One region of the Actinoplanes sp. ATCC 53533 genome, then DNA from elsewhere that is predicted to be linked to it. Evidence: predicted binding sites of a transcription regulator. Region 1 holds the regulator's gene; the other holds the start of a gene.
The links. The regulator HspR, encoded in region 1, represses chaperone genes until heat shock. The targets are predictions, from matches to a motif close to TTGAGTNNNNNNNACTCAA.
Positions count from the first base shown of each region.

Region 2: the regulator HspR is predicted to act here: its motif matches at 16,384-16,402, upstream of lon (endopeptidase La).

Region 1 covers NZ_QHHV01000233.1:959-9,993, forward strand. Annotated here, with positions in the region: partial or broken gene dnaK (molecular chaperone DnaK) at 1-911, shown strand, start outside; gene grpE (nucleotide exchange factor GrpE) at 908-1,531, shown strand; gene dnaJ (molecular chaperone DnaJ) at 1,611-2,813, shown strand; gene DMB66_RS50405 (heat shock protein transcriptional repressor HspR) at 2,842-3,282, shown strand; gene DMB66_RS50410 (hypothetical protein) at 3,356-3,802, opposite strand; gene DMB66_RS50415 (cation:proton antiporter) at 4,026-5,231, opposite strand; gene DMB66_RS50420 (cation:proton antiporter regulatory subunit) at 5,281-5,775, opposite strand; gene DMB66_RS50425 (sugar efflux transporter) at 5,798-7,003, opposite strand; gene DMB66_RS50430 (hypothetical protein) at 7,082-8,149, shown strand; partial or broken gene DMB66_RS50435 (Clp protease N-terminal domain-containing protein) at 8,248-9,035, shown strand, end outside.
Region 2 covers NZ_QHHV01000064.1:37,810-60,125, forward strand. Annotated here, with positions in the region: gene DMB66_RS22335 (glycoside hydrolase family 43 protein) at 1-1,157, opposite strand, end outside; gene DMB66_RS22340 (family 43 glycosylhydrolase) at 1,198-2,559, opposite strand; gene DMB66_RS22345 (MMPL family transporter) at 3,044-5,191, shown strand; gene DMB66_RS22350 (HAMP domain-containing sensor histidine kinase) at 5,398-6,849, opposite strand; gene DMB66_RS22355 (response regulator transcription factor) at 6,846-7,538, opposite strand; gene DMB66_RS22360 (S1 family peptidase) at 7,687-8,520, opposite strand; gene DMB66_RS22365 (TetR/AcrR family transcriptional regulator) at 8,628-9,236, opposite strand; gene DMB66_RS22370 (SDR family NAD(P)-dependent oxidoreductase) at 9,381-10,067, shown strand; gene DMB66_RS22375 (cold-shock protein) at 10,154-10,357, opposite strand; gene DMB66_RS63920 (hypothetical protein) at 10,480-10,617, opposite strand; gene DMB66_RS22380 (GNAT family N-acetyltransferase) at 10,627-11,580, opposite strand; gene DMB66_RS22385 (IS1380 family transposase) at 12,089-13,471, opposite strand; gene DMB66_RS22390 (TetR/AcrR family transcriptional regulator) at 14,060-14,683, shown strand; gene DMB66_RS22395 (MFS transporter) at 14,770-16,263, shown strand; gene lon (endopeptidase La) at 16,422-18,731, shown strand; gene DMB66_RS22405 (hypothetical protein) at 18,857-19,759, shown strand; gene DMB66_RS22410 (SAVMC3_10250 family protein) at 19,813-20,436, shown strand; gene DMB66_RS22415 (serine/threonine-protein kinase) at 20,439-22,316, shown strand, end outside.

The DNA.
Region 1 (9,035 bases):
AGTCGATGATCGGCCGCGACCCGAACAAGGGCGTCAACCCGGACGAGGTCGTCGCCGTCGGCGCCGCCCTGCAGGCCGGTGTGCTCAAGGGTGAGGTCAAGGACGTCCTGCTGCTCGACGTGACCCCGCTGTCGCTGGGCATCGAGACCAAGGGCGGCATCTTCACCAAGCTCATCGAGCGCAACACCACGATCCCGACCAAGCGCTCCGAGGTCTTCACCACGGCCGACGACAACCAGCCGTCCGTGCTGATCCAGGTCTTCCAGGGCGAGCGGGAGATCGCGGCGTACAACAAGAAGCTCGGCACCTTCGAGCTGACCGGCCTGCCGCCGGCGCCGCGCAACGTGCCCCAGATCGAGGTCACCTTCGACATCGACGCGAACGGCATCGTGCACGTCGGCGCCAAGGACATGGGCACCGGCAAGGAGCAGAAGATGACGATCACCGGCGGCTCCGCGCTGCCGAAGGACGACATCGAGCGCATGATGCGCGACGCCCAGGACCACGCCGACGAGGACAAGCAGCGCAAGGAGGACGCGGAGACGCGCAACCTGGCCGAGCAGCTGCAGTGGCAGACCGAGAAGTTCCTGGCCGAGAGCGGCGACAAGCTGCCCGAGGACGCGCGCGGCCAGATCAGCGAGGCGCTGGGCGACCTGCGCGGCGCGCTGGGCGGCAGCGACATCGAGAAGATCAAGACCGCGCACGAGAAGCTGGCGCAGGTCTCGCAGCAGGCGGGTTCGCTGCTGTACGCGCAGCAGAACCAGGACGGCACGCAGGGCGCACCCGGCCCGGACGGCACGCAGGGCGCTCCCGGTGGCCCTGACGCGGGTGCACCCGGCGCGAGCGCGGGCCCGAAGGCCGGCGCGGACGACGTCGTGGACGCCGAGATCGTCGAGGACGACAAGAAGTGAGCCGGTCGGACGACGAGAACGACGGTCAGGGCACCGAGCGCGTCGTCATCCGGGACCGGCGCAAGATCGACGTGAAAGGTAAGGACACCAAGGTGGCCAAGCAGGCCGAGGAGGAGTCCGCGGGAGGCGCCCACCGCGCCGCCGAGGAGCCCGAGGAGGGCGTGATTGTCGACACGCCCGCCCTCGGGGCCGAGCTGGAGGCGTTGCGCACCGAGCTCGACGAGCGGACCAGGGACCTGCAGCGGGTGTCGGCCGAATACGCCAACTACCGCAAGCGGGTCGACCGCGACCGCAGCGTGGCCGCCGAGCAGACCACCGGCTCGGTGCTCACCTCGCTGCTGCCGCTGCTGGACGACGTCGACCGGGCCCGCGAGCACGGTGACCTGGTCGGACCGTTCGCCACGGTGGCCGAGGCGCTCAACGCCTCGGTCGGCAAGCTCGGTCTCGTGGCGTTCGGCGAGAAGGGCGACCCGTTCGACCCGACCCGCCACGAGGCGGTCGCGCATCTGACGTCCGCCGACGTCACGGAGCCGACCTGCGTCGAGGTCATGCGCCGCGGTTACACCCTGGGCGAGCGGCTGTTGCGGCCCGCCCTGGTCGCGGTCGCCGACCCCGAGTGACACGCACCTGTCCCGCCCACCGCGAGGTGGGCGGGACCTCGGCACATGCGACGACGATCCGGTGGAGGAGGTGGGCTGGATGAGTTCGAAGGACTGGTTGGAGAAGGACTTCTACGCCGTTCTCGGGGTGGGCAAGTCCGCCTCCGCCGATGAGATCAAGAAGGCGTACCGCAAGCTGGCCCGGGAGAACCATCCGGACCACAACCCCGGCAACAAGGACGCCGAGGACCGGTTCAAGGCCGCGTCCGAGGCGTACGACGTGCTGTCGGACGACAAGAAGCGCAAAGAGTACGACGAGATGCGCTCCCTGTTCGGCTCGGGCGCGTTCCGCCGGGGCGCCCGCCCGGGTGGTTCCCAGTTCGACCCGTCCGACCTGTTCGGCGGCGGGTTCAGCGGGGCCGGCCAGGGTGCCGCGGGCGGCGACCGCCGGTTCGGCGGGGCCGGGTTCTCCGACATCTTCAGCTCCATCTTCTCCGGCGGTGGCGCCGGCGGGGCGGGAGCAGGCGCACGCCGGGGACCCCAGCGTGGCCGGGACGTCGAGGCCGAGGTCACGCTCGACTTCGCGCACGCGGTCAAGGGCACGACGCTGCCGCTGACGCTGCGGTCGCCGGGTGTCTGCGACACCTGCCACGGCAACGGGGCGAAGCCCGGCACGGTGCCGCGGACCTGTCCGCAGTGCCACGGCTCCGGGCTGATCTCCCGCAACCAGGGGTCGTTCAGCTTCTCCGAGCCGTGCCGCGAGTGCCAGGGCGCGGGCAGCATCGTCGACGACAAGTGCCCGGAGTGCCGGGGCACGGGCGGGGTGACCAAAAACCGCACGATCAACGTGCGCTTTCCCGCCGGGGTCGCCGACGGCCAGCGCATCCGGCTCTCGGCCCGGGGCGAGCCGGGCGAGAAGGGCGGCCCGGCCGGCGACCTGTACGTGCAGGTCAAGGTCAGGCCGGATGAGATCTTCGGGCGCACCGGGGACGACATCACGCTGACCGTGCCGATCACGTTCGCGGAGGCGGTGCTCGGCACCGACCTGCGCGTGCCCACGCTGGACAGCCCCGTGACGCTGCGGGTGCCGGCCGGCACGCCGAGCGGCCGCACGCTGCGGGCGCGCGGCAAGGGCGTGCAGCGTCGCGACGGCCAGGCCGGCGATCTGCTGGTCACCGTCGAGGTGCAGGTCCCGTCCCCGGCCGCGGTGACCACCGAGGCCCGGGACGCGCTGGAACAGTTCGCGAAGCTCACGCCGAACGCCGAGCGGGAGCGCATCGAGGCCCGGCTGCGCCGCGGTTAGCTTCAGGACCTTTGTCAGGAGGTGGCACATGTATGAAGAGATCAGCATCTCGGTGGAGCAGGCCTCCGATGCGAAGGTCCTGATCATCTCCGTCGCGGCGAGGCTGGCCGGCATGCACCCGCAGACCCTGCGCCAGTACGACCGGCTCGGCCTGGTGCAGCCGGGCCGGGCCGGTGGCGGCGGCCGCCGGTACAGCGAGCGGGACGTGGCCCTGCTCCGCGAGGTGCAGAAGCTAAGCCAGGAGGAAGGTGTCAACCTGGCCGGCATCAAGCGGATCATCGGGCTCGAACAGCTCCTGGGTGAGCTGCAGGAGCGGATCGCCGAGCTGGACCAGCAGCTCGGCGACGCCTATCAGCGGATCGCTCAGCTCGAGGCCGTCGGGCCGTATCCGGGCCGCGATCTGGTCAGGCAGGAGCGCCCGTCGACCGCCCTGGTGGTGTGGCGGCCGCGCCGCTCGGGCGAGCGGTAACAGCCGGCTGTCCAGGACAGCCGGCTGTCTCAGCAGCGTCGGCCGGCTGTCTCAGCAGCGGTCGAAGGCGCCTTCAGCGTCGGCCGAAGGCGGCGAGGCGGCGGGGGTGGCGCACCAGGCCACCCTCGATCCAGTCCTCGTATTCGAACAGCTCGGGCCGGGTCATCAGCACCCGGCAGTTGTGCGCCCACATCGCCATCGGCTCGTCGCCGACCTCTTCCGCGCGCTCGATGTACTTTTTCAGCCGCCGCTTGCGCTGCGACGATGCGTTGGGACGCACGCCGTCGGCCGCGTAGATGTACATGCAGTGCAGCGCGAACCGGCGGGCCGGGCATTGCCGGTCCATCGCCAGCTCGAAAAGGGTCGGCGCCAGTACGTCACCCGCGATGAGCAGGTCCCAGTCGGACGGCATCGCGTCCAGGGGAACGGCCTCGGGGTGGTATGCCCAGGCCTGCAGCTCTTCCGGTCGCGGGTCGACCGGGTTGACAAACCCGAAGAATGCAGACTCGCGCACGGTCACGACGCCGCCTCGTCTAGCTCACTCATGCCGCCGTCCTCCCCGGCAGAGGGCCGTGCTGACCCGCTGGGAAGGCATCCCCCTGCATCCGGCGAGTCGCTGGTCACCCGATAACACGTTGTTGTCGCGGCGACACGTTAGCGCGAGGGGCGCGTTCTATGGAAGTCGTAAGAGATCACTTTCGGATACTGGCCAGTAGCTTAGTGCTCGCTGAACGCGGAAAGGGTCATTCAGCAGCTGGGAGGGCACCCACCGGGCGACGCACGGCGGTCCTTTTCCGGAGCTTCGCCTTGAACCAGGCGTAATCCGACAGGCGTGCCAACATCGGCCCGGTCACCACCGTGATGAGCACGTAGGCGGTCGCGAGCGGGGCCAGCTCGGGCTCGACGCCGGACGCCACGGCCAGCCCGGCGATGACGATCGAGAACTCGCCGCGCGGCATCAGGGCGAGCCCGGCCCGGACCTGGCCGGGCAGCGCGACGCCGACGCGCCGGGCGGCGAAGATGCCGGTCAGCACCTTGGTCAGCATGGTCAGCGCGGCGAGCCCCAGCGCGGGCAGCAGCACCGCCGGCATCGTGGCCGGGTCGGTGGAGAGCCCGAAGACGACGAAGAACACCGCGGCGAACAGGTCCCGCAACGGCGACAGGATCTGCACCGCGTGGTGTGCGACCGGACCGGAGAGCGCGATTCCCACCAGGAAGGCGCCCACAGCAGCGGACACCTTCAGCTCGGCGGCCACCCCGGCCACGAACAGGGTCAGGCCCAGCACGCTGAGCAGCAGCGCCTCGGCGTCCTTCACCGAGATGAAGCTGGAGATCACGTGGCCGTACCGGATCGCCATGACCAGCACCGCGACCACCGTGAGCACCGCGACGGCCAGCGCCTTGGCGCCGCCGAAGAGGCCCATCCCGGCCAGGACGGCGGTGACCAGCGGCAGGTAGAACGCCATCGCCAGGTCCTCGATGACCAGCACCGACAGGACCACCGGCGTCTCGCGGTTACCGAGCCGGCCCAGGTCGCCCAGCACCTTGGCGATCACCCCGGACGACGACACCCAGGTGATCCCGGCCAGGACCAGCGCGGCCTCCCAGCCCCAGCCGAGCAGGAACGCGAAGCCGGCCCCGGGCAGCGCGTTGAACAGCGCGTCGAGCACCCCGGCCGGCGCGGCCGAACGCAGGTTGCCGACGAGCTCGCTCGCCGAATATTCCAGGCCCAGCATGACCAGCAGCAGGATGACGCCGATCTCGGCGCCGACCTCGATGAACTCCTTGCTCGCCGACAGCGGCACCAAGCCGCCGTGCCCGAAGGCGAGCCCGGCGAGCAGGTAGAGCGGGATGGGCGAGAAGCCGAAACGGCGCCCGATGCGGCCGAGCATGCCGAGCGCGAAGAGGAGCGCGCCGACCTCGATGAGCAGGATCGTCGTGCTGTGCACTGTTCTCTCCTGAGGTGCCTTTGGCTGGGGTTTTCCGCCGCGGGTTGGCTCAGTCGGTGTCGCCGGCGAGGATGGCGGTGACGCCGTCCAGGCCCTCGCGGGTGCCGACGGCGACGACGACGTCGTTGGCCTCGAAGCCGAAGGACGGGCCGGGGGAGGCGATCACCTCGCGGTCGCGCAGGACAGCCACGATGGAGGCGCTGGTGCGGGTGCGGGCCCGGGTGTCACCGAGCCGGCGGCCGACGAACGGCGAGCCGGCCGGCAGCGCGATCTGCTCGGTGAGCAGGCCCGCGGCCTGCTGCCGGAGCCCGGCGAGCTGACCGAGCATCAGGGACGCGCCGAGGACGTCGGCGAGCGCCTCGGCCTCGTCGTCGGTGAGCGGGATCGACGCCAGGCAGGAATCGGGATCGTCCACGTCGTAGAGCACCAGGTCGCGACGGCCGTTGCGGTGCGAGACCACACCGACCGTACGGCCCGACGAGGTGATCAGGTCGTGCCGAACACCGATGCCTGGGAGCGGAGTCTGCTCTACCCGTACGCGCACGGCACCAACGGTATCGGATCAGTCAGGCAGGACGGGCCATCCGCTCGTTACGTACCACGATCAGCAGCGCCAGCCCGGCCAGGCAGAGCCCGGTGCACAGCCAGTACGCGAGCCGGTAGTCGAACCGCTGGGCGATCCCGAACAACGGCCCGGCCAGCATCGCTCCCATCGGAAACGAGTTGGTGAACAACGTCGTGGCCCGCCCGGGATGCCGGGGCAGCATGTTCTGCATGTAGGTGATGCCGAGGCCGGAGATCGCGGCGATGAACAGCGCGTTGAGCACCTGCCCGCCGATCAGCAGCCACAGGTCGGTGGACACGGCGACCAGCGCGAAGTAGGAGACACCGCACGCCGAGCCGGCGAATAGCAGCCGGCGAATCGGCATCCTGGTGGCGAGCACGCCCAGGCCCAGCATGAGCGGGATCTCGAACGCGGCGCAGAGCCCGAGCAGCAGGCCGGCGTCGCTGACATCGCCGCCCAGGTCGGTGCTGATGAACAGGGGCAGCGCCTGCACCGAGAGGGTCAGCGGCGTCTGCAGCAGGGTGAAGGCGGCGGCGGTGAGCCACAGCGTCCACCTCGGTGCGTCGGGACGGTCGTCGATCGGGGCGTCCGGGGCGCGGGCGACCGGCGCGGGAACCTCGTCCAGCCAGAAGATCGCGACCGCGGCGGCGAGTGCGTACATCAGCGCCGCCGTGCCGTAGACCCAGACGAAGCCGCCGGCGTCCAGCAGGAAGGCCGCCAGCGGCGGTCCGGCGACCCAGGCGAGCGAAAAGACCGTACGCAGGGCGCTGATGCCCAGGGCGGCGCGGGCCGGGTCGTCGCGTTCGAGCACCTGCCGGGCGTACGCGAATGCTTGCGGGAACAGCGACGCGGCCAGCGCGAACGTCGTGACCGTCAGCGCGAGCAGCACCCAGTAGTCGCGGGCGATCGCGGTCAGGCCGGCACCGAGCAGGCCGGCCAGCGCACCGCCGATCAGCAGCCGGCGCCGGATCGGCCACCGGTCGGAGATCCGGCTGATCAGGACGGAGCCGAGCACACCGGCGAGGGGCGTGGCGATCAGGAAGAACGTGATCTTCGCCGGGCCGGCGGCGACGTCCGTGCTGAGGAACAGCGACAGGAAGGGGGTGAACATGGCGGTCGAGCTGCCGACGGCCAGGAACAGGAAACCAAGGGGGAGCAGGGCTCGACCGATGCGTGCCCCGGACTGCGACGATGTCTCCGAGACCATTACGGCCACGCTACGGCCATCGGGTGGCGTTGCCCACGGTGACGCCGGTTACCTTCGACGGAGCGGGAGGTCAGGGCGATGACGGTGGCTCCGCCTCGGGCCCTGGGCGCTGTCGTGCTCGTTCTCGCGCTCGCGGGATGCTCCGTGGTCGACGTGGTTCGGCGCAGCCCGCCGCCACGGCCCACGCCCACGCCGCCACCCGCGGCGTTCGAGCTGCGCAGCAGTGTCGTCCGGGTCCCGGCGGGCTTCCACGCGCGGACGGTGTCGTTCCTCGACGCCCGCTTCGGGGCCGCGCTGTTCACCAAGTGCTCGCTTCCCAAGCGGCGGGTCGGCAACCACAACGACTGCACGGCCCGCCTGTTCGTGACCGATGACGGCGGCGGCAGCTGGGTCGCGCGGGATCATCCGGAGCCGGTCGCCGACGGGCACCAGCTCACGCTCGGTGTCGGCGGTCAGGTCGCCCTGCTCGCCGAGCCGCAGCACTGGTATCTGTCGAACGACGCCGGCCGAACGTTCCGGCCCAGCACCGTCGATCCGCTCCCGGCGGAGTACGAGATCTGCTGCGACCGCGAGCCGGAGCGCGAGGTGCTGCGGTCGGGCCGCCCGTTGCCGGCCGCGCCGGCCCTGTCCCAGCCGCTGACCTCGGTGCTGGCGCGGCCGGGGCGTGACCTGTGGGTGGCCGGCGCCGAGGGCACCGCCGTTTCCGGCGACGACGGGCGCAGCTGGACGACGGTGGTCGTGCCGGGCCGGGAGGCGGACGTCACTCAGCTGACGCTGCGGGCGTCGGCCGACAACGAGGACGTGTGGCTGCTCGCCGGGACGGTGGCCCCGCGGGCGTACCCGCAGATCTGGCGCCTCGACGGCGGCGCCTGGCTGCCGGTCGAGGCGGAGGGACATCCGCGCGACAGCATTTCGGCCGCCCCGGTGGGCGGCGGCGCGCTGGCGGTCTCCACCCCGTCCGGGATCGGGCTGGTCGCGCCCGGCCAAGGCTGGCGGCCGACGGACTGGCCGGCCCGGGGCCTGCTGCGCACGCTGCGCGACGGCACGCTGCTGGCCCGCGACGACCTGACCGGCGCCCTGTGGCTCGGCCCCGGCGGGGGCACCCGGCGCGCCTGGATCAAGCTGGAACTGAGACCCGAAACCTAAGTGGCATGCCCCGGTCGACTGGCCGACCTAGAGTTGAGTGGAATACGCTCAAGTCTCGGATTGCTGCACTACTGGGAAGATCCGATCCAGGGGAGCTCATGAACGCCGAACGACTGACCACCAAGAGCCGCGACGTCATCACCGGTGCGGTCGCCGACGCGAATCAGCGTGGCCACGCCACCGTTGAACCGTGGCATCTGCTTCTTTCGCTGCTCGACACCGGCGGTTCCACGGCGTCGGCGCTGCTGCGCGCGGTGGGTGCCAACCCGGCCGACGTACGGCGCGCGGCCGTCCGCGCGGTCGAGCAGCAGCCCTCCGCCCGCGGCTCCAGCACCGCGGAGCCGAGCCTGTCGCGCGAGTTCGTCAACGCGATCGGCGAGGCCGAGCTGATCGCCAAGCCGCTCGGCGACGAGTACGTCTCCACCGAGCACCTGCTGGCCGGACTGGCCCGCGTCGGCGGCGCGGTCGGCAAGACCCTGCGCGACGCCGGCGCCACCGAGGAGACCCTGGTCGGGGCCTTCCCCGCGGTGCGTGGCGGCGACCGGCGGGTCACCACCGCCGAGCCCGAGCAGACCTACCAGGCGCTGGAGAAATACAGCGTGGACCTGACCGCGCTGGCCCGCGAGGGCAAGATCGACCCGGTGATCGGCCGCGACGCCGAGATCCGCCGGGTGGTGCAGGTGCTGTCCCGGCGCACCAAGAACAACCCCGTGCTGATCGGTGAGCCCGGCGTCGGCAAGACCGCGATCGTCGAGGGCCTGGCCCAGCGCATCGTGGCCGGCGACGTGCCGGAGACCCTGCGCGACAAGAAGCTGGTCTCGCTCGACCTCGGCGCGATGGTCGCCGGCGCGCAGTACCGCGGCCAGTTCGAGGAGCGCCTCAAGAG
Region 2 (22,316 bases), on a different contig from region 1:
ACCAGCCGGAACTGGGAGTCCTGAACCGGGCTGACGTTCGCGTCGATCCGTACGTCGAGATTCGCGTGCCGCACGTAGCGGTCCTGGAAGTTGTACGACTGGAGGCGGGGCCGCGGCGCCGAGGGGCCCCACTTGGCGAACACCCGGGTCGTCTCGGCCGCGGTCAGGTTGAGGATCGAACCGTGCCGCTTCCTGGTCGCGCCCAGGTTGTAGGTGCCCGACGCCGGCAGCCGGAAGACGCCAGGGCTGGACGGGTTCGCGGTCAGAACCGGCAGATACCCCCTGCCGGCGGCGTACTGGTCCAGGTAGAGCGCCCACTCGTTGCGGTTGTTGAACTTCGTCCACATCGGACCCTCCACCTGCGCGCCGGTCAGCCCGATGCCGGAGAGGTTGCCGAGGGTGGTCCACGTCCCGAGGATGGAGTTGCTGCCCTCGAGGGTGATCTGGCCGTCGCCGGAGGCCCGCACATAGCGGTGGTTGCCGACGCCGGAGGGAAGCTCGACGATCTGGGTGTCGATGATCTCCTGGGTGCCCGGCCGGTTGATGTACACCTGCGGCGTCGTGATGCTGCGGAAGTTCGTCGTGCGGGCGGAGTAGATCCGGTGCTTCTGCACGCCGTTCAGCGCCCCGTTCGTCGCCCAGTAGAGCACGTAGTCACCGGTGGCCGCGTTCCAGATCGCCTCCGGCGCCCAGGCGTTGCGCCCCTCGGGGATCGCGCCGGCGACGTTGAGCAGCCACGGCGCCGACCAGCTGACCAGGTCGGTCGACTCCCACACCACGAGGTTGCGGCTGCCGTTGTTGATCGCGTCGCCCCAGGTCTGCCCGCAGTCGATGCACAGGTCGGTCGCGATGATCCAGTACCGGCTGCCGTCCGGCGAGCGGACCAGGGCGGGGTCGCGTACACCCTTGGTGCCGATCGGGGAACGCAGCACCATTCCGCCGTTGTTCAGGTCGGTCCAGTTCAGCCCGTCCGTGCTGTGCGACAGGTACATCTGCTGGCCGGTCGCGCCCTCCCCGATGAAATGCACCATCAGATAGCCGGTGAACGGATCCAGGGCGGCCGCTGGCTTCGGCGCCGCCACCGACCAGGACGCGAATATCAGGCAGGCGAATGCGAGCAGCGCACCCAGCCTGGCCAAGGGTTTGGACGTAGACAATGCAATCTCCTTGGTGCCGATGGCGGACGGAGAATCGTCCTCACAGGGTGGGGATGACCGGCTGGATAGTGCCGTCGGCGTTGAATCGCAGCGGGTCGACCGTGACTTCGCGGTTGTAGCCGTTGCCGGCCGGGACGGCGAAGCGGTGGTAGGCGATGTGCCACTCGCCGGTCGGCGCCATCACGATCGAGTGGTGGCCGGTGCCCTTGATGCCGAGGCTGAGGTTCTTCGCCAGGATCGTGCCGCGATGCGTCCACGGGCCGAACGGTGTCGTGCCGGTCGCGTATTCGACGTGGTAGTTCTCCGAGCGGGTGTCGTCGACGGAGTACGACAAGTAGTAGCGGCCGTCGCGTTTGAAGACGAAGCTGCCTTCGCGATAGTTGGGCGGGCTGAACGTGCGGACCTGTGCCGGGTCGAACGAGGTCATGTCCGGGTTGAGGCGCACGGCATAGGCGGAGCCGTTGCCCCAGTACAGGTACGACTGCCCGTCGTCGTCGGTGAACACGGCCGGGTCGATCATCTGGCCGCTGCGGAAGCCGGCGGCGATCAGCGGCCGGCCGAGCGGATCGGTGAACGGGCCGGTGGGGCTGGCGGAGGTGGCTACCCCGATGTTGGTATCGGCGGAGAAGTAGAAGTAGTAGCGGTTGTCGCGGTAGGCGATGGCGGGCGCCCAGGCGCGGCTGTCGGCCCAGGTGATCTGCGGGCCGAGGTCGAGAATGGTGCCGTGGTCGGTCCAGGTGGTGAGGTCGGTGGACGAGAAGGCCTTGAACCTGCTGCTGCTCCAGCCGGTGTAGCCGTCGGTGGTGGGGTAGAGGTAGTAGCGGCCGTTGAGGTAGGCGATGTCCGGGTCGGCGTAGAGACCTTTGATGACGGGGCTGCGCCGGCCGGTGGCCCAGGGTGCGGCGATGCGGAACGAGCTGTCCGCGGCGAAGGTGGCCGGGTTGACGGTCGACGGGTCGAGCCACAGTTCCTTGTCGCGGTGCCGCAGGAACCGGCCGGGCGAGTTCGACGCTTCCAGCCGTACCGATCCGCTGATTGAGCCGTCGCGGACGCAGAAGGTGGCGTCGGCGAGGAACAGTGGGGTGCCGGTGTTGGTCTCGAGCCGGATGCGGTAATCGCGGTGGCGCAGCCACATGCCATTGGCGGCCTGCAGGGACACGCAGCCGGTGCCGCCGGCGAGGCCGGGGGTGACGGTGAAGGTGGCGTCGGCCTTCGCCTGTGGCGAGCTGGCCGCGGTGACGGCGGCGATGCCGCCGAGGTAATCGCCGTGCCGGAGGTAGGAGCCGGGGTAGTTGACCGACTCCAGCGATCGGGCCCCGGCGGGGATGTCGGCGGCCTGAGCGGGCCGGCCGAGGCCGGCGGTGACGACGGCGACGACAACAAAGACAGTGAGGGTACGCATGAGCGGGGACGGTCGTGCCATGGCGGACTGCTCTCCCTGGATGAATCGCCAAAGGTGTTGCGGGGGAATGGCGAAGGGGACTGGCGGACCTCGATGGTTACGGCGCTATTTCGAGTGAGTGTTATCGTTCACATCCTGGGTGTCAAGCCCTCCTCGGCGTCGGGTCGCGAATCGCCTCGAGCCCCGTGCATGCCGACTCTGACCAGCGATGATGAGAAAAGTGTCGTCGCCGAAAAGCGTTATGCGGGAGCTGGATTCAACGCCCGAGAAGCGACCCGCTGGCTCGACCCCGCCCGCCGGGACCCGGTCGCACTCTGCTGGCTCGACGCCGCAGGACGGCTGCGCCGCGCCGGCCTCGCCGATCAACACCACCATCTACAACGGACGCCGGTTACTTCGCAGGCTCTCTAACGGTCGTCTCAGGTTCGCTCGTTAGGAAGTTGGCGTCAGATAAGCGATGTAACCCGTATGTAGGAGGCTAGTGATGGCAGTCAACGCAGCGCCGTCCGGGGAAGCGCCGGTCGGTCGGTTGGCAGGCCGGTGGGTGCCGTGGTTGGTGATCGGCTTGTGGGTGGCGCTGGCGGCGGTCATGGTGCCGCTGAGCGGAAAGTTGAGTTCGGTCACCACCGACAGCGCCGCGGACACCTTGCCGGCCAGCGCCGAGTCCACCAAGGTCGCGATACTGGAGGACAGTCTCCCCGGCGGTGAGGACAACACGTTCGTCTTCGTCTACCACCGCGCCGGCGGCATGACCGACGCCGACCGCGCGACGGTCGAGCGCCACTACAACACCCTTGCCAAGCGGTACCCGCCGAAGGTGGCGGCCCCGGCCGACGACGACGAGGGTCCACCGACGAGACCCTCCACCGACGGCAAGGCGATGATGTTCACCCTCGAGGTGAGCACGACCTACGGCGCGCCGGAGGCCCTCGTCGGCCCGTTGCGTGACGCCGCGAAGGACCGCCCCGCCGGCCTGGAACTCGACGTGACCGGCCCGGCCGCGATCGACGGCGACATGGACGCCGTCTTCGACGGCATCGACCTGCAGGTCTTCCTCACCACCGTCATCGTCGTCACGCTCCTGCTCATCCTCACCTACCGCAGCCCGGTGTTGTGGTTCATCCCGCTCGTGGCCGTGGGCGCGGCCGCACTGACCGCGATGGCGACCGTCTACCTGCTCGTCAAGGGCTTCGGCATCGTGGTCAACGACCAGAACTCGGCGCTGCTGACGATCCTGGTGTTCGGCGTCGGCACGGACTACGCGCTGTTGCTCATCGCTCGATATCGGGAAACACTGCACCACCACGAGAACGTCCGGGTCGCGATGGTCCACGCGCTGCGCGGCGCGGCGCCGGCCATCGTCGCGTCCGCGGCCACCGTGATCGCCGGTCTGCTCTGCCTGCTCGTCGCCGACCTGAACAGCACCAGCGGGTTGGGCCCGATCGGCGCGGCCGGCATCCTGTGCGCGCTGGTGGCCATGCTGACGCTTTTCCCGGCGGTGCTCGTGGTGCTCGGCAGGCGGATCTTCTGGCCGGCCATCCCGCGGTTCAGCACGGCCGTGGAGGAGAAGCCGGGGGTGTGGGGACGGCTCGGCGCCGCCATCAGCCGCCGCCGGTGGGTGGCGACGCTCGGCTCGTTCGGAATCCTCGGCGTGCTCGCCATCGGGCTGGCGGGCAACACCGGCGCCCTGCGGGAGCAGGACCAGTTCCTGTCCGCGCCGGAGTCGGTCACCGGCTTCACCGTTCTCCGCCAGCACTTCCCGGAGCTCGGCGGCCAGCCGATGACGATCTTCACGCGGCCGGCGCACCAGGAGCGGGTGCTCGACATCGTCAAGGGCACTCGCGGGGTGGCCCTGGCCATGCCGGGTCAGACCAGCGGTGGCTGGGCCGACATCTCCGTGTTCCCGACGGACGCGCCGGACACCGTCGCAGAGTACGACACGATCAAGCGGGTGCGCACCGCCGTGCACGCGGTGAGCGGGGCGGAGGCGATCGTCGGCGGGCCGAGCGCGGAGAACCTCGACACCGAGGTGACCACCAGCCGCGACGAGAAGCTGGTGATCCCGCTGGTGCTCGCCGTCGTCCTGATCGTCCTCGGGCTGCTACTCCGAGCGATCGTGGCCCCGCTGATCCTGATGGCCACCGTGATCGTCTCATTCGCCGCGGCCTTCGGCGGCAGCGTGTTCGTCTTCGACACGATCCTCGGGTTCAAGGGCGTCGACTATTCGGTGCCGCTGCTGGCATTCCTGTTCCTGGTGGCGCTCGGCGTCGACTACAACATCTTCCTGGCCAGCCGGGCCCGGGAGGAGACCGCGCGCCTCGGCACCAGAGAGGGCATGCTCAAAGCCCTCTCCGCCACCGGTGGCGTCATCACCTCGGCGGGCCTGGTCCTGGCGGCCACGTTCGCGGTCCTCGCCACACTCCCGCTGGTGATGCTGATCGAGGTCGGGTTCCTGGTCGCCTTCGGCGTGCTGCTCGACGCCCTGCTGGTGCGGTCGGTCCTGGTGCCCGCCCTCACCCTGCTGATCGGCCGGCGGATCTGGTGGCCGAGCCGGCTGTCCCGTCCAGCGACGGAGCTGCCGGACGGTCAACAGTCGCTCGCCGACGACAAGGAGCCCGCGCTGCAGCGGTGAGCACGGCGGCACGGACGAGATCCGGGACGGGGACCCAGCCCCGTCCCGGATCTTTGCATGGGCCCGACGGTCGCCGCCCTGTGCTCCTGCGCCGTTCGGCCGGGGCTGGGGTCGGCGCATCGCGGTGTCCTGCCCCCGACGGTGAGCCGCGCCGGGCGATGCCCGAGGGGCGCCGTCCCTTGTCCTGCGCCGCGCCACCGGGGCGGTCAGCGCACCGCGGTGTCCTCCCCGGCGGCGAGCCGCGCGATCGGGGCGGGCGGGGCCGCGGCCGGAAGGTCGACCCGAAGCAGCGCGCCACCGCGTGCGGAGCGGGCGACGGTGGCCCGGCCGCCGTGGGCGTCGACGACCCGCTGCACGATCGACAGTCCCAGACCGGATCCCGGCAACGCCCGGGCGCTGTCGGCACGGTAGAACCGGTCGAACACCCGCGGTGCGTCGGCGGCGTCGATGCCCGGCCCGGCGTCGTCGACCTCGAGCACCGCCGACGCGCCCTCGGCCCGGAGCCGGACCTGGATCGGCTGGTCCGCGGGGGACCATTTGCCGGCGTTGTCGATGAGGTTGAGCACCGCCCGCTCGAGCGCCGCGGGACGCCCGCTCACCCACACGGAGGTCACGTCGAGCGCGACCTCGATGTCGGGCACGCGGGAACGCGCCCGGGTCGCGGCGGCCACCACCACGTCGGCGAGGTCGAGCAGCTCGGTGTTCTCGTCGCTGACGTCGCCGCGCGCCAGGTCGGTCAGCTCGGCGGCAAGGGTGCTCAACTCGGCCACCTGGGCGCCGAGATCGTTGAGCAGCCGGGTCCGGCTCTCCGCCGGCAGTGCGCTGTCCAGGGTGCCGCGCCGATCGAGCCGGATCAGCAGCTCGACGTTGAGGCGCAGGCTGGTGAGCGGGGTCTTGAGCTCGTGGGCGGCGTCCTCGGCGAGCAGCCGCTGGGCCCGCCGGGAGTCCCGGAGCGCGGCGAGCATGTCGTTGATCGACTGGATCAGCCGCCGGATCTCCCCACCGCCCTCATCCGGGATGTCGGCGTCGAGATCCCGGGTGTGCGCGACACGTACCGCGGCGGCGGTCAGCCGGTCGATCGGTGCCAGCGCGGTCCGCGCCACGGTACGCCCGACCAGGGCGCCGCCGACCACGCAGAGCAGCCCGATCAGCAGCATGCCCAACCCGAACTGGTTGATCGGGCTGTCGTCGGCGACGCGGGCCACCTGGACCGCGCCGTCGCCCGCCCGCAGCGTGTAGATGATGTAGCCGTCCTCGTCGCTGTCGTTCGACTCCATCAGATCGGCCGACGCGCCCTGCGCCACGCGCCCGGCGTGCTCGCTGACGGGGGGCAGCGCGGGTTGGCCGGCCGGCGTCCGGGTCGAGCCGTCAGGCAGGATGACCCGCACCAGCCGACCGGATCCGGGATACGGCGGTAGCTGGACCCGGGTCAGACCGGCGCCCTCCGCGCTCGTCGCCAGGACGCGGGAGTCGGCGCGTAGCTGATTCTCGGCGGTGTGCCGCAGCTCCCAGGCCAGGAGCTCGCTGGCCACCTGGAAGGCCACGAACACGCTGAGCGCGATGGCCGTCGCCGCGATCACCGTCAGCCTGGTCCGCAGGGACCGCCGGCGCCACCATCGGTTCAGCCGGCGCGGTTCCCGGCTGGCGGGCCTGCTCACGGAGGAGTCTCCCGCAACGTGTATCCCAGGCCGCGCAGCGTGTAGATCATTCGCGGCTCGCCCTCGGCCTCCATCTTGCGGCGCAGGTAGCTCACGTATACCTGGAGGTTGTTGGCGGTGGCACTCATGTCGAAGCCCCAGATCGCCTCGAACAGCGCGTCGCGGGTCAAGACCCGGGTCGCGTTGCGCACGAGGACCTGCAGGAGGGAGAACTCGGTCCGGGTCAGGCGCAGTGGCCGCCCGCCACGCCACGCCTCGAACCTGTCGGGATCGAGCCGGACGTCGGCGAACGACAGGATCTGCGACTCCCCGTCGGTCGGCGTGCGCCGGCGCAGCAGGGCCCGCACCCGGGCCAGCAACTCCTCGGTGGCGAACGGCTTGGGCAGGTAGTCGTCGGCGCCCGCGTCCAGCCCCGCGACCCGGTCGGAGACCTGGTCACGGGCGGTCAGCATCAGCACCGGCAGATCCCGGCCCGCGGTCCGCAACCGCCGGCAGGTCTCCAACCCGCCGAGGCGGGGCATCATCACGTCGAGGATCAGCAGATCCAGCGTGTCACCGCCGGCCCCACCGACCCCGTCGAGCACGGCGAGACCGTTGGCGACGGTGCTGGTGTCGTAACCCTCGACCTGGAGCACCCGCTCCAGCGACTCACGGATGGCCGCATCATCATCCGCGATCATGATCCGCACGCCGGCCCGCCCCCTTCCCGTCGATGCTTTTGCCGCTCATCCTCCCCGATCAACCTGAGACCAGCATTAGCGCCCGGCCCGGCACCTCACCGCGGATCAACCGCTACGACGTCGGCGAAACCGCGCTGCTCGATGATCGGGAGCGGACTCAGTAAACGGTCACGCCGTATTGGCTCATCGCCCGGGTGACCTGGGAGAAGTAGGTGACGCCGCCGGCTGTGCAGTTGCCGCTGCCGCCGACGGTCATGCCGATCCCGGTAGCGCCGGAGAACAGCGGTCCGCCGCTGTCGCCGGGCTCGGCGCAGACGGTGGTGCGGATCAGGTTGGTGACCATGCCGCCGGCGAAGTAGACGGTGACGTTCAGCGCGGTGATCCGGCCGCTCCGCACCCCGGTGACCGGGCCGGAGCGCTGCACGGCCTGTCCGACGGAGCCGCCGGACACCGCCGTGATCGGCTGGAGGGTGCCGTTGTACAGGTTCACGGCGCTGGGCTTCGGGATGGCGGCGTCGGTGTAGCGGACCAGGGCGTAGTCGTGCGTCTCGTCCTTGGCCGCGACCACCCCGATCGGCACGAGGCCGTTCGGATCGGCGAATACCGGGGTGCCGATGTCGCCGACGCAGTGCGCGGCGGTGAGGAAGTAGACGTTGAGCGCCTGGCGGGCGTTGAAGCCGATCGTGCAGCGGAAGCCGGCGTTGCCGAACACCACGTCGCCGCCGGCGATCCGGCGGGTGCGGACGCCCGGCTCGCGAACGAGGCGGCCGCCGAGCCGGTCGACCGCGCCGGTGAGCCGGGCCAGGGCGGCACCGGTGACCGTGTCGTCGGCGGCGACCACGATCCGGGCGGTTACCGGGTCGATCCACCAGGCGGTGCCGGGGACGGCGGCGCCCGAGCCGGGCGGAGCGGCGACGGCCGCGGCGCCGCTGACGAGGATGACCACCAGGGTCACGATGCCTGCCACTGTCCCTCGAAGACCGATGCGCATGGCGTGTCCTCCCTCCGCTCCCGGCCGCCGGCCGGGCGTCGCGGCCATGATAGGCGTGGCCGTGCGGGTGGCGCTGTCGGAAAATGTCGCGCTGCTCCTGACGGCCGTCAGGAGTGGGGCGTGACGGCCCGCAGGGCGATGTCGACGGAGGCCTGGAGGTCTTCGCGGCTCGCGCCGGTCGCGGCGTGGACGGCGTGACCCTCGCTGAGCGCCATCAAGAATCGTGCCAGTGCCCGGGGATCCATGCCATGGGGGAGGTCTCCTTCCCTTGCCGCGCGGGACAGCCGTTCTTCGAGGGCGGTCTCGGTGGCGGCTCGGCCGGCGGCCAGGATCTCGGAGATGCTGGCGTTCTCCGGCGAGCAGGCCAGGCCGCCCTGGATGGAGAGGCAGCCCGGCGGTTGATCGCTGGCGGTGAGGCGATCGGCGCTGGAGCGCAGGAAGGCTTCGATGGCGGCGTGCGCGGTGGGTTGGTCGAGTGCGGCGCGGGCCTTGGCCACCTGGGTCTCGTGGTAGCGGGCGAAGGCGCGCTGGAACAGCTGCTGCTTGCTGCCGAACGTGGCGTACAGGCTCGGCCGGTTGATGCCCATCGCGCTGGTGAGGGCGGTCATGGACGCACCCTCGTAGCCGTGTCGCCAGAAGACCTCGGCGGCCCGGCCGAGGACCGTCTCCTCGTCGAAGGCCCGCGGTCGTCCGATGATGGGCGTCTCAGTGCTCACCGGCCCATCCTACCGCTCGGTACAAATGGTGATCGGGCTCACCAACCGAGCGGTACAAAACTTGCTACGGTTTCCCGCAACCGGGCGGTACAAAAAGAGGTGGCGCTACGCCGGCCGCTCGGGCCGCACACCGAGAGGAAGCGCATGACCGTCACACTGATCACCGGCGCGAACAAGGGCATCGGTTTCGAGACAGCCAAGCAGCTCATGGAGGTGGGCCACACCGTCTACATCGGAGCCCGTGACATCGAGCGGGGCGAGAAGGCCGCGGCGGAGCTGGGCGCACGATTCGTGCAGCTCGATGTGACCGACGACGCGTCGGTGAGCGACGCGCTGGCAACCGTTGCTGCGGCCGAGGGCCGGCTCGACGTCCTGGTGCACAACGCGGGCATCCTCGCGGACGGAGTCGTCGACGGGCCGGCGGCCCTGCGGGCGTTCGACACCAACGCGGTGGGAATCGTCCGGGTCACGGAGGCGGCGCTGCCGCTGCTGCGGAAGTCCTCGAACCCCACGGTGGTCACCGTTTCGAGCAGCATGGGATCTTTCTGGGCGGTGACCAATCCCGAACGGCCGGAGTTCAATTTCCCGCTTGCGCTCTACGCGGCGTCCAAGTCGGCAGCCACCATGCTCACTGTCCAGTACGCCAAGTCCCAGCCGGGTATCAAGTTCAACGCGATCGAGCCCGGTGCCACCGCCACCGACATGACCGCCGCCTTCGGCATCGGAAGATCGGTGGTGGAGAGCGCCAGGACTGTCGTGCGCCTGGCCACGCTCGGCGCGGACGGCCCGACCGGCACCTTCCAGGACGAGCTCGGAGAGCTGAGCTGGTAGGCGCGCAGGACCGTCCCGGGTGAGAAGTGAGACGCCGAACGGCGGCCCGCTGGTTCAGGGGGCCGCCGTTCGGTGGTGCGTGTGGGTCAGAGCGGGCGGATGTTCTCCGCCTGGAGGCCCTTCTGGCCCTGGGTGATGTCGAATTCGACCTTCTGGTTCTCGTCGAGGCTGCGGAAGCCGCTGGCCGAGATCGCGGAGAAGTGGGCGAAGACGTCGGCGCCGCCGTCGTCGGGGGTGATGAAGCCGAAGCCCTTGTCGGCGTTGAACCACTTCACGGTGCCTGTAGTCATGTCTGCTCCTTCGCAGGTGTTGGAGTCCGCAGTGTGCGGGCTCACACGCCGCTGCGTTGATCACCCGCGCCGAACCGACACGACAAACGAAAAAGCGCCTGGAATGGGTTTTGGATAACCCATCAGGCGCCGAAAACGTCTACGGAAATCAAAACTGCAACGGGGTTACCGTAGCACAGCAGCCCGCTGGCCGCGCCGAGCTCGCCAAAGATGGGCGTGTGGAACAACGGGCTCACCTGCGGGCGCTGGATCCAGGCCACCGTCGGCGACTATCGCACCGGCTCATGACCGGACCCGGGATCCGCGGGCGTGCGCACCCACCGCATCCGGTCCTCGCGCCAGCCGGTGCCGGCGAGGCCGGCGCGCAATGCCGCCTGCGGATCACCCTTCATGATCACCTCACCCTCCATCACCGGTACGCCTCGAGCCCGCAGCACGGACGCCAGTGCGGCCGTGATCGCGTGCGCGCCTCCGGTGCCCTTCGCCTCCGGCAGCACGAAGACGTCGTGGACGGTCGCCGCGCGCGCCGGGCGGTACCGGTCGTCGCCCACGGTGGCGTAGCCGTGCCCGACCGGGCGGCCGTCCCGCTCGGCGACGACGCACGCGGCCTCCGGGTGGAACGGTTCCGCGAACCGGGCGGCGATCCACGCGTCGACGTCGACCCGGGTCGTCTCGCCGGCCAGCCCGTTGCGGACCGCTGCGGCCAGGCATGAGCGGACGAAGCCGGCGTCGGCGGCGGTCGCCGGGCGGACCTGCCAGCCGGGCGCCTCGGCCAGGCCGGCCGTCGACCGGCGGATCGTCAGCACCTCGGGCTGAAACCCGGCCGCCGTAAGCACCCCGGCCAGCGGCGCCGCGTCACCCCGCAGCGGCAGTTCCGCCCGCACCGCCCACCGGTGCGGCACGGCGGCGAGCAGTTGGGCCGCCGCCGGCGCCCCGGCCGCGCACAGGCCGTCGAGCCGCATGTCGGCTGCGAGTGTCAGTGGGTGGAGGCACTCGAAGAGCCGGGCCGCGGCCGTCACCACACCGGCCTGGCGCACCGCCACCGTGTCGAGGACGCCGCCGTCGGCGACCACCGCGTCGCGGACCACGCGGCGGACGAACGCGAGATCGGCCGCCTCCGCGCCGGACCCCGTGGACCGCTGGTGGACCAGGGCGGAGACCCACCAGCCGAGCTCCGCCTCGGTCAACGGTCCTACGTGGACCGGTTCGAGCGCCACCGACATCGTCGCCACCATCCTTCAGGGTCGGCCGGTCGGGTGCCCGCCGCGTGCGCACAGCGTTCGGCCGGACGGGATCTTCGTCAATGGCTGAGGCGTGTTCCGGACAGCTGCCCGGGCGGTGCTTGTCGGCGGCGGCAGCGAATGGCTAGCGTCTCGTCCCACCAAGGCCGTTGTCCCGGGAGGCAGTTGTCCGGGACTTCACCGTGTGGACGGCCGGTGTGCAGCGAAAGGACACGCCCATGCGAAACACCAACCGCCGCAGCAGTCCGGGTCGCGACAACATGATCGTGCTCTCCGAGCGGGTTGTGAATCGGCGCTGAGCCTGGATCCACCGACGCAGTTGGCGCTGATCCCTGATTGATTGTTTCGATGTCGGGCGGTTCGCCGTTTCGGTGGGCGTGGGGAATCCGCCGATCTCGTGGTCGGCTCGCTCCGGGGTGTGGTCTTCGGGATGGTTGGGTTGGTGGTGTGGCCTGCGACGGCCGCCTGTTCCGGTCCGGTAGGGGTGCTTTTAGCCTGGTGCGGTGGCGGTGTAGATGTTCTCGAACGCTGTCTGCCAAGGCCAGCTGTCGGGTAGGTGCAGGTGGATGGTGCGGGCCCGGTGCGCGATCCGGGCGGCGACGTTGATGATCCGGGTCCGGATGGTCGCCGGCCGGGCGACCGACCAGGCGCCCGCGGCAAGATGACCGGCGGCGCGGGTGAGGTTGTGGGCGATCGCGGCGCAGGCAAGCCAGGCGTCGTTCGCGCTGAACCGGCCCGAGGGCAGGTGCGCCAGGGGCCCGGCGATCAGATCCGCGTTGATCTGCTCGATGATCGCGTGGCCGCGGTGCTGCGCTTCGGCCTGGGCGAGCACGAACGGCGAGTCGGTGAGCACCGCGTGATACCGATAAGACGGCATCAGTTCGCCCTGGCCGGGGTGCTGGGCGGGGTCGTCACGGCGGATCCGACGCACGATCAGCCGTGCGGTCACCTGGTAGCGGGTGCCGGCGAACGCGGTGTAGGTGGTTTCGGCGATCTGCGCATCGGAGATCCACCTGCCGGCGTCCTCATCCCACACGGCCTGCGGATACTTGATGTCGATCCACTCGTGTTCGCTGATGCTCTCGCACGCCGTGCGGATCTTCGCGTCGATCCGGCAGGTGACCGAGAACCGCACGTTGCGTCGCCGACATGCGGTGATCACGGTCTTGGCGTAGAACGCCGAATCGGCCCGCACCACGATCTCCCCCGACGCGCCGCACGCGCGGGCGGTCGTGATCGCCTCGGCGATCATGCTCGCGGCGCCCCGCGCGGAGCCGGCGTTACCCGCCCGTAGCCTCGTTGCGGCGATCACCGGTGCTGACAGTGGTGTGGACAGCGTGGCGATCAGTGGGTTGTAGCCACGCAGCCAGACGTCATAACCGCCGACCTTCGCATGGCCGAACCCGATGCCCTGCTTCTGTTTGCCGTAGACCCGGCGCAGCACCGAGTCGACGTCCACAAAGGTCAGAACGTCGGCACCGGCAAGGATCGGCACCCGCCCGGCCAGGCCGATCAAGGTGTCACGGGCGGCGGCCTGCAACTGCCGCACGTGACCGTGGGTGAAGGTGCGCAGGAATGACCCGATCGTTGACGGGGCGTACACGCTGGTGAACAGCGACGGCATCCCGCCGTGCCGGGCGATGTCGAGGTCGTCGATGCTGTCCGCGCCGGCCAGCATCCCGGCCACGATCGTGGCCACCTTGCCTGCCGGGTTCGCGCCCTTGTCGGTCGGCAGCCGAACCCGGTCGGTGACCGCGTCGTGCAGACCCACCTGCTGGGCCAGGCGCATCACCGGCACCAGCCCGGCACACGACACCAGATTCGGATCATCAAAGGTTGCGCGGACCACCGGCGCGTCATGGCGTAATCTCACCTGCGAGGTGCCCTCTCGAGCGGCGGAATAGAAGCCTGAAGAACTCCTATCCTTCCAGCTCAGAGGGCATCTTCTATCTCCGGCTCGCCACCCATCCGACATTCATCGGTGGATCCAGGCTGAGGCAGAACGGCGAAGTGCTCCGAAACCGAAAGGACACGACAGTGGCGAAACCGGGCCGGGACGGCATGCTCGTCCTCTCCGAACGCGTCAACAAGCGTCGCTGAGAGGGGCCCGGTGCGTTTCCGACCGGAGACGCACCGGGCCGCCGTGCGACGTCGTACGGGATCGACCCGGTATCGCCGAGTGGACAGCCCGCCCGCACCGCCCCAGATCTTCATGATCTTGGAGGCAGCCGGCGGCGAGGCGCCGCTCGGCTTTTGACCGTCTGGTGTGGAATCCGCGACCGCCTGTCCTGGCGGCTCCCGCCCGATCCACCGGACTGAGGGAGATCTTCGAGGCTGTATCCCGCGTCACATGGGGGCGCCAGGGTGGATCACCGGCTGTAGTGTACGAAACGGTTTCGTTTCGCTGGGCGGTCGGCTACTCTGATCACCAGTCCTGGCAGGATCGCGTGGGGGAGGGCAGATGGCGAGCAAGGGTGACCCCGTTCGAGAGTCCGGCGGCGTGTCAGGGTTCCTCGGCTGCGGTCCCCGTCCGCTCGACGGCGAGCGGCAGCAGGCGATCCTCCGGGCGACCTACGAATTGCTGGGTGAGGCCGGTTATCAGGGGCTGCGCGTCGACGCGGTCGCGGCCCGCGCCAAGGCCAGCAAGGCCACCCTCTACCGGCACTGGCCCACCAAGCCCGCCCTGGTGTCCGACGCGGTCCGCTTCTGCAAAGGCGCAGCGGAGACCATGCCCGACACCGGCGACCTGCGGGGCGACCTGGTGACCTGGTTCGGCGTGCTCGGCGAGACCGTCGCCGGGGAGGAGGGCCCGATCATGGCCGGGCTCTTCATGGCGATGCACCAGGATCCGGAGCTGGCCGCCGAGCTGCGGTCGATGCGCTCCCCGAAGACCCCGATCGCAGCGGCCATCTGCGCCCGGGCCGAGGAGCGCGGCGAGCTGCGCCCCGGATACGACGCCGGCCTGATCGACGAGATCGTGCCCGGCCTGTTCTTCATGCACCACTTCGCTTTCGGTAAGCCGCTCGACGCGCAGTTCATCGACCACGTCGTGGACGACATCGTGCTGCCGCTGCTGCGGCAGTAACCCCAGCCCTCTCTTTCTTTCCTTCGTCACTTCGGCGCCCGGCTATGCCCGGGCGGGCTACCGCACGCTCATTCAAGGAGACCCCCATGTCCGTTGCCGCCGCCGTCCCACCAGCACCGGATATATCATCGGAAAATGGGAAAGGTAAGTGGCTGGCGCTCGCCGTCATCGCCGTTTCCCAGCTGCTGATCGTGCTGGACGCGACGATCGTCAACATCGCGCTGCCCACCGCCCAGACGGCGCTGCACATCAGCGACGCCGACCGGCAGTGGATGATCACCGCCTACACCCTCGCCTTCGGCGGGTTGCTGCTGCTCGGCGGCCGGATCGCCGACTACACCGGCCGGAAGCGGGCCTTCATCATCGGCCTGCTCGGCTTCGCCGCCGCCTCCGCCTTCGGTGGCCTGGCCCAGAACGCGGAAATGCTCTTCTCCGCCCGGGCGTTGCAGGGCGCTTTCGGTGCGCTGATGGCCCCGGCGGCGCTGTCGCTGCTGACGGTCACCTTCACCGACGCCAAGGAACGGGCCCGCGCGTTCGGCGTCTACGGCGCGATCGCCGGCGGCGGCGGCGCCATCGGCCTGCTGCTCGGCGGCGTACTCACCGAGTACGCCTCGTGGCGCTGGACGCTGCTGGTCGGCACGCCGATCGCGGTCCTGGCTGCCCTGGCCGCCGTGCGCTACGTCAGTGAGAGCAAGGCCGAGGGCAACACCAAGTACGACCTGCCGGGCGCGATCACGTCGACCGCCGGCCTGGTCTCCCTGGTCTACGGCTTCACCAAGGCGGCCAGCGACGGCTGGGGCTCGGGCGGCACCATCACCTTCCTGGTCGCCGCCGTGGTGCTGCTGGTGGCCTTCGTGGTGATCGAGATCCGGTCCGAGCACCCGCTGTTGCCGATGCGGGTGATCCTCGACCGCAACCGGGGCGGCGCGTTCCTGTCCGCCCTGCTGATCGGCGTCGGCATGTTCGGCGTCTTCCTCTTCCTGACCTTCTACCTGCAGGTGACGCTGGGCTACTCGGCGATGATGACCGGCGTCGCGTTCCTGCCGTTCACCTTCGGCATCATCGGTGGCGCCGCCCTCTCCGCCCAGTTGCTGACCCGGGTCGGCCCCCGCACGCTGATGTTCGGCGGCATGCTGCTGTCCGCGATCGGTATGGTGGCGCTGACCCGGATCGGCGCGGACACCAGCTTCTGGACCCACGTCCTGCCGGGCGAACTCCTGATCAGCTTCGGCATGGGCGTGACCTTCGGCCCGATGTCGAACACCGCCCTGGTCGGCGTGGCCGACCACGACGCCGGGGTGGCCAGCGCGCTGATCAACACCACCCAGCAGATCGGCGGCTCACTGGGGACGGCGCTGCTGAACACGATCTTCACCTCGGTGGTGGCCGGATACGTCGCCGATCACGCGGCATCGGCCGCGTCACCGGCGATCCAAGGGGCGGCGACGATCCACGGCTACACGGTCGCCTTCTGGGTGAGTGCCGGGCTGATCGGGCTGGCCGCGCTGATCGCCCTGGTCCTCGTCCGGGCCAGCCACGACGAGGTGGCCAACACCGAGGGCGTGCCCGTCGCGATCTGACGAGCCCGCCGCACCGTCGACTCTGCCGCCCGCCGCTACCCCGGCGGGCGGCAGAACCGTGCGCCGGCGAGCCGGTGTTCGCCCGCAGCGAACGCCGGAAGATCGTGAGCCCTCGCGCGGTTGAGTCGCCTGTACTCAACTTTTCCGGAGGTGTCCCCGTGACCAGCAAGCGACTTCCTGTGCTGTTCCTCGACGACATCGTCCTGCTGCCGGGCATGGTCGTCCCGGTCGAGCTGGACGAGGCGGCCCAGGCCGCCGTTGACGCGTCCCGCACCTCGGCCGGCTCCGAGCTGCTGATCGCCCCGCGGCTCGATGACCGCTACGCGTCGTACGGTGTGGTGGCCAGCGTCGAGCGGACCGGCAAGGTCCGCGGTGGCGCGCCGGCCGCCGTGCTGCGCACCGGCGTGCGCGCCCGCATCGGCAGTGGCGTGACCGGGCCGGGCGCGGCGCTGTGGGTCGAGGCCGAGCTGGTCGCGGCCGGCACGCCGAGCGAGCACGTCCGCGAGCTGGCCGCCGAATACAAGCAGCTGGTCGTCTCGGTGCTGCAGCGGCGCGAGGCGTGGCAGGTCATCGACTCGGTCAGCGCCATCGACGATCCCAGCGACCTGGCCGACACCGCGGGCTGGGCACCTTATCTGTCCAACGACCGCAAGCGGGAGCTGCTGGAGACCCCCGACGTCGAGGCCCGGCTGCGGCTGCTCGTCGAATGGACCCGGGACTTCCTGGCGGAGTCCGACGTCAGTGACAAGATCGAGACGGACGTACGCGAGTCCGTCGAGAAGCGCAACCGCGAGTACCTGCTGCGCGAACAGCTCAAGGCGATCCGCAAGGAGCTCGGCGAGGGCGAGTCCGACGGCACCGACGACTACCGCAGCCGCGTCGAGGCGGCCGATCTGCCCGAGGCGGTCCGCGCGGCCGCGCTGCGCGAGGTCGACAAGCTGGAGCGCGCCGGCGACCAGAACCCCGAGGCGGGCTGGATCCGGACCTGGCTCGACACGGTGCTGGACCTGCCCTGGAACGTCCGCACCACGGACGCCACCGACCTCACCGCGGCCCGGGCGGTGCTCGACGCCGACCACCACGGCCTGGACGAGGTCAAGGAACGCATCGTCGAATACCTCGGCATCCGCGCCCGCCGCGAGGCCCGTGGCCTGACGGTCGTCGGCGGCCGCGGGTCCGGCGCGGTGATCCTGCTGGCCGGCCCGCCCGGCGTCGGCAAGACCTCGCTGGGCGAGTCGGTCGCGCGCACGCTGGGCCGCAAGTTCGTCCGGGTCGCCCTCGGCGGCGTCCGGGACGAGGCGGAGATCCGCGGCCACCGCCGGACGTACGTCGGCGCACTGCCCGGCCGCATCGTGCGGGCCATCCGGGAGGCCGGCTCGACGAACCCGGTCGTCCTGCTCGACGAGGTCGACAAGGTCGGCAGCGACTACCGCGGCGACCCCGCGGCGGCGCTGCTGGAGGTGCTGGACCCGGCGCAGAACCACACCTTCCGCGACCACTACCTCGACCTGGACCTGGACCTGTCCGACGTGCTGTTCATCGCGACCGCGAACGTGCTGGAGACCATCCCGCAGGCGCTGTTCGACCGGATGGAGCTGATCTCGATCGACGGCTACACCGAGAACGACAAGGTCGCCATCGCCCGCGACTTCCTGGTGCCCCGGCAGCTGGAGCGGGCCGCCCTGTCCGCTGAGGAGGTGACGGTCAGCGAGGACGCGCTGCGCGAGATCGCCGCGTACTACACCCGGGAGGCCGGCGTCCGGTCCTTCGAGCGGTTGCTCGCCAAGGCGTTCCGCAAGGTGGCGCTGCGGGACCTGCCCGCCACCGTCGACACCGCCGACCTCAAGGACCTGATCGGGCGGCCGCGGTTCACCCCGGAGTCGGCCGAACGCACCGCCGGCCCGGGCGTGGCCACCGGCCTGGCCGTGACCGGGATGGGCGGCGACGTGCTCTACATCGAGGCGTCGCTGCTGCCCGGCGACAAGGGCGGGCTGTCCGTCACCGGCCAGCTCGGCGACGTGATGAAGGAGTCCGCGCAGATCGCGCTCTCCTACGTCAGGGCGCACGCCGCCGAGCTCGGCATCTCGCCGGAGCAGCTCGACCACCCGATCCACCTGCACGTGCCCGCGGGCGCGGTGCCCAAGGACGGGCCCTCGGCGGGCGTCACCATGACGACCGCGCTGGTCTCGCTGCTGGTCGGCCGCACCATCCGCGCCGAGGTCGGGATGACCGGCGAGGTCTCGCTGACCGGCCGGGTGCTGCCGATCGGCGGCGTGAAGCAGAAGCTGCTCGCCGCCCAGCGGGCCGGCCTCACCGAGGTGTACCTGCCGCAGCGCAACGAACCCGACCTCGACGACGTCCCCGACGACGTGCTGAAGGCGCTGACCGTGCACATCGTCTCCGACGTCCGCGAGATCCTCGGCACCGCCCTGGACCCGGTGTCCACCGGCATGGTCGCGGCAGCCTGACGCCCGGCCGACCTCCCAGAAGACGCGGCGATCTCGTCGATCTTCTGGGAGGCGGCGGACGCCGCGTGCCCTTTACCGGCCCCGCGCCTATCGAGACACATCACTGAGATGTCATCATCGACAGCATGTTCTTCGGACGGCGCCGGGACACCTCGAGCCCCTTTTCGACGTTGCGGGAAGTGGACTCCGACACCGAGATCTGGCGCTCGCACCGCTCCGGGGCGGACGTCTCGGTGCGGCGACGGCTCGACGAGTTCCGTGGGCTGTTCCGGGATCACGGCTTCCGCCTCACCCCGCTGCGCGATCCACTCTGCGCGGCGTCGGTCGGCGCCGCGCTGGGCGCTCCGTTCATCTCGATCACCGACCTGATGGGGATGCCCAGGGAGATCGTCCTCGACGCGATCGTCGAGATGGGCACCCCCGACGCCCGCGCGGCCCTGCTGGCGCTCGCCGTGGCGACCGACGGGCAGCTCGAGACGCTCGCGAGCCGGGCCGCCGCGCGGATGGACCGGGTCGATGAGCCGCCGTGGGCACAGCGGGCCCGCTCGCCGCTGACGCTGCTCTCCACCGACCGGCTGCTCGACCAGCGCGACGACAGAATCGTCGCGCTGGTCGTCGCGGTCGGGCAGGGTCCGAACCGCGCGTGCTTCTTCGTGCGTTTTCATCCCGGCTCGCTGCTCACCGCGATCATCCGCTATCTGCCGGAGACGGACCGGGGCACGCTGCTCGCCGAACTCACCGCCGGGCAGGGGCCGGCCGCGCCCTACCGGTTCACCCGCCGGCTGCGCGCCACCGACGATCGGGACAGCCTGATCGCCCTGGTCGGCGCCATGCTGGAGGAGAACGAGCTCAACCTGCGGATGGGCACGGACTTCCCGCCGTACCCGCCCGACCTGGCGCACCTGTCCCGCATCGGTGACGTCACCGTCGTGCCGGCGCTGCTGGTCCTGCTGCGCAAGCTCCTGCTCAGCGCGTACGGGATCGCGACCTGGAAAGACGTCGACAGCCGCAGCACCGCCTGGATCTGAACGCGGCGCCGGTGACGACCGGTCGGATAGCCCGGTGTCAGTACAGTGGCGGTGTGTCGCTCCGCTATTACGTTTACATCAGTGATTCCAAAGTCGAGATGATGCTGCCGCAGATCGACCCCGGTTTCGGGCGCGTCAGCGAGTCCGAGGTCGGCTTCGACCTCAAACTGGCCAGCGCGAAGCGCAAGGTCGGAGCGACCTCGAACAGGGTGGCGCGCCTCGAAAGAGTCGTGCGATATCTCGACGACTTCGCTGACGTGGGCACGGTCGACGAGCCCGGGCAGTACTTCCGCGGCCGGATGCCGATGCGCTGGGGGCCGGTCATGTCCTCCCTGGTCTACTTCGGCGGCGCGACCGAGCGCACGGTCGTCGGGCTCGGCGGCGCCGCCGGGCACCTGCACGGCGAGAAGGGAGTGGCCGACCCGTTCGCGCCGTCCTCCCTCCCGGGCATCGTGGAGGGGCTCCGCGGCGTGCTGGCCGCGGACGGTGCAGCCGGGCAGCCGGAGGCACTCGCCGCGGCCCACCTGGCCCACCGGCAGCTGCGCGGCAGCGAGCAACACCTGGAGTTCGTGGCCAAGCGCCTGGCGTACGGCCCGAGCCCCTACCCGGAACTGGACGCCCACGAGGGCATGAACGTGCTGGTCGGAAGCCCCATCTTCGTGGCGCTCGGCGACTGAGCATGCCGTGGGCGGCGGGCGAGATCATCCTCGGGCAGTACGAGGTGCTCGGCGAGTCGCACGCCGGCGGCATGGGCGTGGTGCACCGGGTGCGCCACCTCGGATGGGAAGTGGATCTGGCGGTCAAGACGCCGCGCGGGTCGGCCTCGTTCGCGCTGTTCGAGGCGGAGGCCGCCACCTGGGTCGGGCTCGGCCTGCACCCGCACACGGTGAACTGCGTCTACGTCCGCACGATCGACGGGATTCCGCGGGTCTTCGCCGAGTGGGTGGACGGTGGCAGCCTGGCCGAGGCGATCCGCGGGGGCCGCCTCGACCACGCCGGCATGTTCGACGTCGCCATCCAGACCGCCTGGGGCCTGCGGCACGCGCACGACAGCGGCCTCGTACACCAGGACATGAAGCCGGCGAACGTGATGCTCGAACCGGACGGCACCGCCAAGGTGACCGACTTCGGCCTGGCCGTCGCCGCGGCGGAGGGCACCTTCGCCGGCCGGACCCCGGCGTACAGCTCGCCCGAGCAGGCCGCCGCGGCGGCCGGCGATCGCAGCAGCCGGCTGACCTCCGCCACCGACGTCTGGTCGTGGGCGATCACGGTGGCGGAGATGTTCGCCGGACGACGGATCACCCGCTTCGGTCAGGCCGCGGCCGAGGCCCTGGAGAACGTCCGCGAAAGCCTGCCTTCCGAGGTCGCCGACCTGCTCGCCGGCTGTTTCGCCGACCGCCCGGACGGCTTCGGCGACCTGGTCGAGCAACTGATCACCCGGTACGCCGACCTGACCGGCGAGCCCTACCCGCGGTCCGCGCCCCGCCCGGCGCTGCTGCGCTCGGACGGCCTGTCCAACCAGGCGCTGTCCCTTCTCGACCTGGGCCGCGTCGAGGAGGCGGAGAGCCTGTGGCGCGACGCGGTCTCGGCCGATCCGCACCACCTCCCCTCGGTCTACAACTTCGGCCTGCATCGCTGGCGGGCCGGCCGGATCACCGGTGAGGAGGTCGTCTCGACCCTCGAGGCGGCCCGGACGGCCGGTGGCGACACCGAGCCCGGCCGGGGTGCCCTGCTGCTCGGCAGCGTCGAACTCGAGCGGCACGAGGACGAACGGGCCGGCGAGCTGCTGCGCGAGGCGGCCGCGGCCGGCCCGGCCACGGCCGAGGCGGTGGCCGCGCTGGAGGAACGGGCGAGCCGGGCGCCCCGGGTCAGCGCCGAGGCGCCCGCCGGTGAGGTCCGGGTGGTGGCCGCCGGGCCGGCCGGCGAGCACGTGCTGTTCGGGCTGCGTGGCGGCTGGCTGTACCGCTGGACCCCGGCCGCCGGCGAGCCGCTGGCATTGCTGCAGGGGGCCGAGGTCTCCGCCATCGCGCTGGACGCGACCGGCCGGCTCGGTGCCGTCCTGCGCGAGGACGGCTCGATCACGCTGTGGGACGTGGCCGACGGCGCGCCGCGCGAATGGCGGCGGAACGCGTCCGGCGCGATCTCCGTGGCGGTCAGCGGCGACGGCCGGTACGTGGCGGCCGGGCACCGGAGCGGCCGCATCCAGATCTGGGAGCCCGGTGCGGCCGTCGACCCCGTCGTCCTGACCGGCCACACCGGCGGGGTCACGTCGCTGGCCCTGAGCCGGACCGGCCGCCGGGTGCTGTCCGCGTCGTTCGGCGGCAACGTCAGCAGCGACGACGGCGACGGCACGGTCCGGCACTGGGCGGTGACCACCGGCGAGTGCGTCGCGGTGTGGATCGGGCCGCGGCGCGGCACCCTTGCCTCCGGCGCGCCGTGGACACACTTCCCGGGTGACATGGTCGCGGTGACGGCCGACGCGCGGTGCGCGGTGGCCGCCTGGCAGGACGGGCCGCTCGTGGTCTGGGACGCGCGACGGGCCGCCGTGGTGAGCACG